Regions from separate parts of the Psychrobacillus sp. FSL K6-1464 genome, predicted to be linked through region 1. Evidence: riboswitches for the same ligand, from Rfam matches in the RefSeq annotation. Region 1 holds a riboswitch; the other holds the start of a gene.
What was found. Region 1 has a riboswitch for lysine ahead of dapA (4-hydroxy-tetrahydrodipicolinate synthase). Riboswitches for the same ligand answer to the same signal wherever they lie in the genome.

Region 1 (4,506 bases):
GATTTCTACTCTAAAAATAGAAGAACTAATCACCAATATGAAAGAAGATTATACAATTGTTATTGTGACACATAACATGCAACAGGCTGCTCGAATCTCCGATAAAACCGCATTTTTCTTAAATGGAGAAGTAGTAGAATACGATGATACAGATAATATTTTCTCCACCCCGCAGGATCAGAGAACAGAAGACTATGTTACAGGTCGATTTGGATAATAGGAGGTTACCAATGGGTATTCGTGTAAACTTTGAAAATAATTTAGAAGAACTAAAGAGTAAGATTATCGAAATGGGTGAACTCTCAGTTGTCGCTCTAGAAAAATCTTTTAAGGCGTTAAAAACACAGGATGTGGAGATTGCTCTAAAAGTAATTGAAGGAGATACAGCGATTGATAATCTTGAAATAGAAGTAAATCAGTTCTCCATATGGATGATAGCAAAAGAATCACCTGTTTCCAGAGATTTACGTGAAATAATTGGTGTCCTTAAAATTTCATCTGAAATTGAACGGGTCGCAGATTTTGCTGTAAATATAGCAAAAGCAACGATTAAAATTGGCAATCCTGAATCTTTACTAGATATTACCCATCTAGAAAAGATGAAAGATATATCGATCGAAATGCTTCGAAAAGCATTACAATCATTCTTAGAGGAAAATATCCTGCTTGCTAAAGAAGTGGGAGATTTAGAGGACAATGTAGATCAATATAGTAGAGAGACATATAAAAAACTTACTGCTTATCTAAGTGAACATCCAGAAGAAACAAGTCAGCTTGTACAATTATTATTTGTTAATCGCTTTTTAGAGAGAACAGCAGACCATATTACGAATATCGCTGAAAGCACAGCTTATTTGATAAAAGGTCAAATATATGATTTCAATTCATAGGCAAATGAAATCAAACTGGTGGAGAAAATGAAAAATTTCTCTTCCAGTTTTTTTTATACTAGCTCACATTGTGCTATTCTAGTAATGATTAGTTCCGTATGATATCTACTTATGCGGACATTGGGAGGTTTATAAATGGAGAATAATGATATATTAATCAGATTGAGATATGCCCTTGATATAAAGAATAAGGATATGGTAGAGGTATTTAAACTTGGTGGTGTGGAAGTAACTAAAGAGGAAGTTCTCAAAATTCTTACCAAAGCAAAAGAGGAAAGTGAAGAGGAAGAAGTAGTAGAGGATGAAAACCACATCAAGTGTAATAATAAAATGTTAGAATCGTTTTTGAATGGATTAATCACACATAAAAGAGGCAAGCAGGATCCAAAACCGGAACAGCCAGCAGATACGGAGCCAGTTGTACAGCAGAAGGATCACGTGAATAATATGCTGTTGAAAAAGCTTAAAGTAGCTCTACAATTAACAACAGAAGATATGCTAGATGTGTTGCATGATGGTGGTATTGTAGTTTCAAAAGGTGAGCTTGGAGCTATTTTACGAAAACCAGGTCATCGTAATTATAAAGAATGCGGAGACAATTTTGCGCGCAAATTCCTTAAAGGCTTAGCGGTTAAATATAGAAGTTAAATTAAAAAAAGAGCGAATTCCAGCAGTTGGAATTCGCTCTTTTTAGTTTAGTCATAAGAAATGGTGCAATTCATTTCATTCCTCAACATCCTGAAAGGATGATTAGAAGTGGAAATATATCCTGTTGCGGCAGTAAATCATGGCAGTCCGCGAGTAATCAGAGAGGGAGCGCGAGTATTCCATTCTTCTCCGCGAGTAAGCATTGGTCGATAGCGAGTATTCACCCATCGACCGCGAGTATATGATCTTTCATGACCACGAATTAAAGGTAAAAGAGCGAATTCCAGTAGTTGGAATTCGCTCTTTTTAAGACTTTACGCCTTCTGGTAGTGTAGTTAATACTTCCTTTAAAGTAGTATGCTCCTCAGCATTTAAAGGAACCATAGGTAGGCGAACTCCACCCACTGGAACACCTTTTAAATTCAATGCTGTTTTAACAGGTGTAGGATTTGGAGCTGCAAATAATGCTTTCATGACAGGCAATAGTCTGCGATGATCCATTGCAGCTTCTCTTACATGGCCATTATTGAACTTTGCGATCATTGCTTGCATTTCATTTCCTATAATATGCGAGGCTACAGAAATAACACCCGTTCCACCAATTGATAGTACCGGAATTGTTAAACCGTCATCACCACTATACAGCGAAAAGTCCTCACGAGTATTACTAATAATCTCAGACATAGTGTCCAAATTGCCGCCCGCTTCTTTGATAGCAACGATATTCGGAATCTCAGAAAGTCGGATGACAGTATCTAATGACATGTTGACCACGCTTCGACCTGGAATATTGTATAGCATAATCGGCAATGATGTTGTTGCAGCAATTGTTTGGAAGTGTTGGTACAAGCCTTCTTGAGATGGTTTGTTATAATAAGGAACAACAAGCATAATACCATCGACACCAGCATCAGTAGCCTGTTTTGTTAAATTGATAGAAGCTTTTGTGCTATATGAGCCGGTTCCAGCAATAACTGGCACTCTACCATTCACAACTTCAACTGTAAATTTAAACAGCTGTACTTTTTCTTCATCAGTTAACGTCGGAGACTCTCCGGTTGTTCCAGACACAACCAAACCTTGTGTTCCATTGGAGATTAAGTAATTTATTAAGTTTCTTGTAGCTGGAAAATCTATATCCTCATTATGATCAAAAGGAGTAACCATAGCCGTTAATATTTGTCCGAAATTCATAACTTCTCCACATCCTATAATTTATTATTAAAAATTCAGGGAGAAGGGCTTCATCAATTACACTTCGGTGTAATTGCGTCCAGATTTTGAATTGCGCTAGCGCAATTAACCCCAAAGTCTGTGACATCCACCGGAGGCTTAACTTGAGATTTGTTTGGTAGTCAAGTTAAGTAAACGCGAAAAAGCAACAACGAGGGCTCGTTGTTGCAGTAGAAATAGAGTAATATTTCTGTGCGTAAGATAGCCCTCCATATAGTCTCCTATATGACAATTCAGTGTTTATTCAACAGCTGAACCAGCTTCAAGAAAAATGAGATTCTATCGACTTCGGCAAATTCCCCTTTCCACAAATGTCCTAGGATCTCATTATCCTCTAATTGTGTACTAATGGTTTTTGCGCCTCTATCCTTACTTCAAATATAATTGAAATAAGAGAATATTTAATTATTAAAATAATACATGACTTTTAATACTATTGCAACAGTTTACCTGTAAAATAAATATTAAGTAGTAAAATCCGTCAAAGTTGATCTTCACTCCAGGTGCACGCTTTCCGCGGATATGGCTTCACTCCTCGTCACTGGAGTCGCCACCTTGCGCTACAATCAACGGAGTCCAATTTTATATTGATATAAGTAATTTGAAATTGACCCAAATAACTTTTAAATTAGTTTATTAATAAGTTTCGTATGTAAAAACCATACTATATAAGAGGTGAAGAGAATGTATAAATTATTGTCCCATAATGATTTAGATGGTGTCGGATGTGGTATTTTAGCAAAGCTAGCATTTGGTGAGAATGTAAAGGTGCGCTATAATTCGATTTCATCTCTTAATCGGGAGATTGAATATTTTTTAGAAAATGATGAACCTGATACATTTTTATTCGTAACGGATTTGACGCCGAACGGGGATAATGAAAAAAGATTAAATGATTTTTACAATGCAAATGGGAAGGTACAACTAATCGATCATCATAAATCAGCGTTGCACTTTAATGATTATGAATGGGGATATATATTAGTGGAAGATCAGGAAGGCAAATTAACTTCTGCCACATCCTTATTATATGAGTATCTTGTATCCAACAAATTATTGGAACCAACTGCTGCAGTAACAGAATTTGTAGAATTAGTTAGACAGTATGATACATGGGAATGGGAAAAGAACGGGAATCATCAGGCACATTCCCTAAACTCATTGTTCTATTTAATATCTATGGAAGAATTTGAAGAAAAAATAATGGAACGACTTCGTACGAGTGACCATTTTGATTTTGATGAATTTGAAAAGAAAATATTGAAAATGGAATCTGAGAAGATTGATCGCTATATTCGTCGCAAGAAAAGAGAGATTGTACAGGCAAAAGTGGGAGACCATATTGCTGGGGTGGTCTATGCAGAAACGTATCATTCGGAGTTAGGTAATGAACTTGGCAAAGAGTTTCCACATCTCGATTACATCGCAATTGTAATCATGGGAGGAAAAAGAATTTCTCTTCGTACAATTTATGATCATGTCGATGTTTCTGAAGTTGCTGGACAGTTCGGCGGCGGAGGACATCAAAAAGCATCAGGATGTACTTTAACGGAGGAAGCATATAAGTTATTTGTTTTGGACACTTTCCATCTGTCCTCAATACCAGAAGATGCAAAAAGAAATCAGTATAATTTGAAACAATCGGCTTTCGGTTCGTTTTATAAAAATAGGAATAATGACACGTTCATCTTATATTCTAAAAATGATCAAGATTGGATTCTCGAAAAAAATAAAA
Region 2 (4,506 bases), 370 kb from region 1:
CTCAAACGCTAAGTTAGATAATTCATCTACTTGCCAATCTTGTTTTGTTTCAATAAGGTTCAACAATTGGTTCATATGAGCCAATGTTAAAGCAATTTTTTTTCTATCTACAAAATACATGGAAAGGCCTCCTAATTGTTGTTCAGTTGATATATACTCCTATTCTATAGTACCATAATTCTAAGGTAGGAAGGAGTGTCACATAGTGGAGCGATTTTATTTGTACGATGATGTAGAGGATACTAAAACGAGATTTGTTGGCTTTACAGGAGAATCCCAAAGATATGATTTAGCTATTTCTCAAAGCTCTCGCTTTTTTGGAAAAGTACTTGTAATGGATATACAATATGGACGAGCTGCCATTATCGGAGCTGATGATGTGGAAGAACCAGGCTATCTCGAACATGTATTTAATAGATCAGAAGAAGAAGCAGTAGAATTACGAGATTATCTTCGAGAATTATTGAGTTAATATAATATATAAATAGCTAGTTGTGGTTTCATATCACGACTAGCTTTTTTATTACAGTAGAGTTAGAAATAATATCAGTTTACACAAATAGTTAATCCTTAAACCAGACTAGTGTAGAGAATTTTTGAGGGATAGCCCATATCTGGTTGCAAAAGAAAAAACCTAGAGCAGATCATAGTTGATCTTGCTCTAGATTTTCATTTACTTCTATTATAGCTTCGTCAGGAACAATTTTTGGAGCAACCCCTATTTTTTTTACAACAAAGTAGGCGCATCCAAAATTACAATATTCATATAAATAATCTTTCATCGTTCCTATTTTCGTATCAAATGTAGCTTTATGACTACGATCCTCAAAAAAACCTTTAAGACGCAACTGACCGTAACCCCAGTCACCCATAATATAATCGTATTTAGTTAAAATTTCACTATAACGATCTAAAAACGCTTCTTCTTTAAACGCCTCGCGATAATCCTCTATAATTTCATATGTAAAGCCTTCTGCAATTATCATTCAATCACCATCCATTAACTATTTGGAGTAGCTAGAAGTTGTTCACCTTGCAGTTGTCTTTGCTTAGCCGCAGCGTTTACCTGTTCATCTGCATGGTAGCTACTTCTAACTAGTGGACCAGCTTCACAATGGGAGAATCCTTTGCTCATCGCAATTTTTCGTAATTCTCCAAATTCTGCTGGGGAGTAATATTTTAGTACCGGTAAATGTTTTTTCGAAGGTTGCAAGTATTGACCAATCGTCATGATATCTACATTGTTCGCACGAAGGTCGTCCATTACTTCCAGAATCTCTTCATGAGTTTCCCCTAAACCTAACATTAGTGATGATTTCGTTGGAATACTCGGTTGCATTTCTTTTGCACGACGCAATAATTCGAGTGAACGATCGTATTTAGCTCTCGCTCTAACTCTTGGAGTGAGTCGACGAACCGTTTCAATATTGTGATTTAGAATATCCGGTTTTGCATCCATAATATTACGGATATTTTGTTCAATACCGCCCATATCAGAAGGTAAAACTTCTATTGATGTAAAAGGATTTTTCCGTCGAATCGCACGAATGGTTTCAGCAAAAACTTCAGATCCACCATCTTTTAAATCATCTCGAGCAACTGCTGTTACGACAGCATGTTTTAAATTCATAACTACAACCGAATCTGCAACTCTTTCTGGTTCTGCCAAATCTAACTCATTAGGTAAGCCAGTTTTTACAGCACAAAAACGGCAAGCACGTGTGCAAATAGCTCCTAAAATCATAAATGTAGCTGTTCTACGTGAACCCCAGCACTCATGTATATTTGGACATTTTGCTTCCTCACATACTGTATTTAAATTATTTTCACGCATCAGCTTTTTAAGACCCTTGTATTCATCATTCGTATTTAACTTAATTTTTAGCCATTCTGGTTTTCTTTGGTACTCTGTTTTCGTTGGTTTACACGATGTCATTTCATCCCGACCCCATTCTAAATAAACTAACTACACTGTTGTCAATGTAACATATTATTTAATTGCAAACAACCATACAAATACCAAAGACAACCAATTTTAAAACAACTAAGCTACCCTCTTACTCTTAAAATTCCAAATCGTGAAAAATAGGATAAGGATGACCACTACTGTTATAAAGCCAAACATAACAGAACCTGTAAGACCTAATACTAAATAGCCAATTGCAGCAATGACTGCACTAATAATGGCATATGGTAACTGAGTCATTACGTGATCGATTACATTAACTCCTGCACCAGTCGCTGACATAATTGTAGTGTCTGAAATAGGCGAACAATGGTCTCCAAAAACAGCTCCCGCTAAAACGGCCGCTAAAACAGGGAGTAATAACTCTGGCTCTACTACCATGATGATACTTGCACCAATTGGTAATAGTATCCCAAATGATCCCCACGAAGATCCAGTTGCGAAAGCCATAAAAGCTGTTAAAACAAACAGTAAGACTGGAATAACCCCTGCCGGAATATTATTATCTGTAACGAGATGAGCTAAATACTCACCAGTTCCTAAAGCTGTTATTAAAAATGAAAGGGACCAAGCAAATATTAAAATGCAAATAGCAGGTAACATTGAATTTATACCAGAAATAATTCCTTTCCCCAGTAAGCCCAAATTAGCATCTTTGTTTTTCTTGAATTGACGCGTATACAATAGTACAGCTAAAATACTCGATACCATCCCACCTATAAATAGAGAGAGCGGAACATCTGTATTTTCAAAAATAACAAATATGTCCATTACTTTTCCTGAAGCCTGATAGCCTGTCCAAAACATTGCAAAAAGAGTTACTACTATTAATGATACAATCGGAAGGATTAGATCCTTTACTTTACCAAAATTATTTTCCGGGAAATTACCTTGTAAATCACCTGGATTTGATTTATTTGGATCAAAAAGGACACCAGTTTCTCTTGCAAGTGTTTCATGTTTTTTCATCTCACCTAAATCATTGTCTGTCCATGCTGTAAAAAATACCATTGCAAGCGCAGCAATGACATAGAAATTCATCGGTGCCATTAACATAAACGCTTGCAGTGGAGTGTAGTCTGTTACGGCATGAGTAGCAAAGATAACACCTAGCTGACTTATTAGAAATGCACCCCAGCTAGAAACGGGAGAAACTACACAAACAGGTGCAGATGTAGAATCGATAAAATAAGCTAGCTTTGCACGAGAAACACGATGAGTGTCAGTAATTGGACGAGCAATCTGTCCTACAGCAAGTGCATTAAAATAATCGTCTACGAAAATAATAATACCTAAAAAAGCTGTAAGGAGTTTAGATCCGCGATTTGTTTTAATACGTTTAACTGCCCATGCAGCAAATGCAGTACTTCCTCCTGACAGACTAACAATCGCAGTAACCACCCCAAGCAACAATATAAACAATAATATATAAATATTATACATATTCAATCCATTATCCCAAAATGACGTGATAAAGGAATCCCAAAGAATGATCAATGAATCAATCGGCGAAAAGCTTTCTACTAACAAAGCCGCTGAAACAATCCCGACTCCTAGTGATAGTAAAACTCTTTTCGTAACAAGTACCATTACAATCGCTAGTAATGGGGGTAAAATTGAAAAAATCGTATTTTCCATCATAATTTCCTCCTAATAATGAAATGCATAAGCGCCTATGTAAGCCCCGACTAGCGTTGGAAGCCTGACTGTAAAGGCGTACTTTGCCTTAACCGTCAGACTGAAACGACTCGAGGGGCTAGGCGCTGAAGCTAGACAGTATGAAATGCGTATGCGCCTACTCCAATGTAGGCAGTCTAAATTCGCGACATCCTATCGCAACGACTGCATGATCTACATCTTATATACCCCAAGACTCGATGAGTTATGAGCTGACGACACTAATGAAGATGAATGAACAAGTGCATTATGCCTTAGAATATAAAAAAGCCAACCTAATATAAATATAGGTTGGCTTTTAGATAAAATTTCAAGCGAAAATTTTATACTTTGTAGCTCTCCATTTATACATATGTATAAATGACAGTGTTATTTTTGTTCAAAATAACCCCAACTAGATTTGACTTGACGGTCAACATCTAATTTCGGCATAACTTCCTTTCGTTTACAATCACAGTTGTCATTCTCCTGTAAACTACTCTTTTGTTATGCGGCCTCTACCTATTCTTATTCATTTCCACTAGTATAGCAGTAAAAACAATATTCTTAAGGATTTTTATTTTTCAGGTAATGGCAATGGTACTTCAATTGATGGAGCAGCGTCCCCGTCTCCTCCTGTGTAAATGTAAGGAACCTGGCCTTGCACGATTCCCATTGCCACAGGTATACTCTGTTCCACCGTACTCATCTTACTTGCCAGAGGAACTATTATTTGTACATTTACCGTAATGTGGATATTAACCTCCACATAAGCATTGTTTATTCCAAACTTAGTAATAGAAGGAACTACATTCGATTGAACATTTCCGATAACGTGAAAGCGTATAGGAATTTTAGGGCCTAAGTTACCTATGATGGGGATA

Region 2: another riboswitch for lysine. It lies ahead of MKX39_RS13225 (Na+/H+ antiporter NhaC family protein); the one in region 1 lies ahead of dapA (4-hydroxy-tetrahydrodipicolinate synthase).

What each region holds. Positions count from the first base shown of each region.
Region 1 covers NZ_JBBOOP010000001.1:2,977,624-2,982,129, reverse strand. The annotation lists gene pstB (phosphate ABC transporter ATP-binding protein PstB) at 1-217, shown strand, start outside; gene phoU (phosphate signaling complex protein PhoU) at 231-890, shown strand; gene MKX39_RS15190 (YehS family protein) at 1,026-1,538, shown strand; gene dapA (4-hydroxy-tetrahydrodipicolinate synthase) at 1,845-2,732, opposite strand; lysine riboswitch at 2,966-3,145, opposite strand; gene MKX39_RS15180 (DHH family phosphoesterase) at 3,456-4,506, shown strand, end outside.
Region 2 covers NZ_JBBOOP010000001.1:2,602,755-2,607,260, forward strand. The annotation lists gene MKX39_RS13205 (DUF86 domain-containing protein) at 1-120, opposite strand, end outside; gene MKX39_RS13210 (DUF3055 domain-containing protein) at 206-472, shown strand; gene MKX39_RS13215 (YutD family protein) at 645-986, opposite strand; gene lipA (lipoyl synthase) at 1,001-1,936, opposite strand; gene MKX39_RS13225 (Na+/H+ antiporter NhaC family protein) at 2,045-3,604, opposite strand; lysine riboswitch at 3,969-4,151, opposite strand; gene yunB (sporulation protein YunB) at 4,200-4,506, opposite strand, start outside.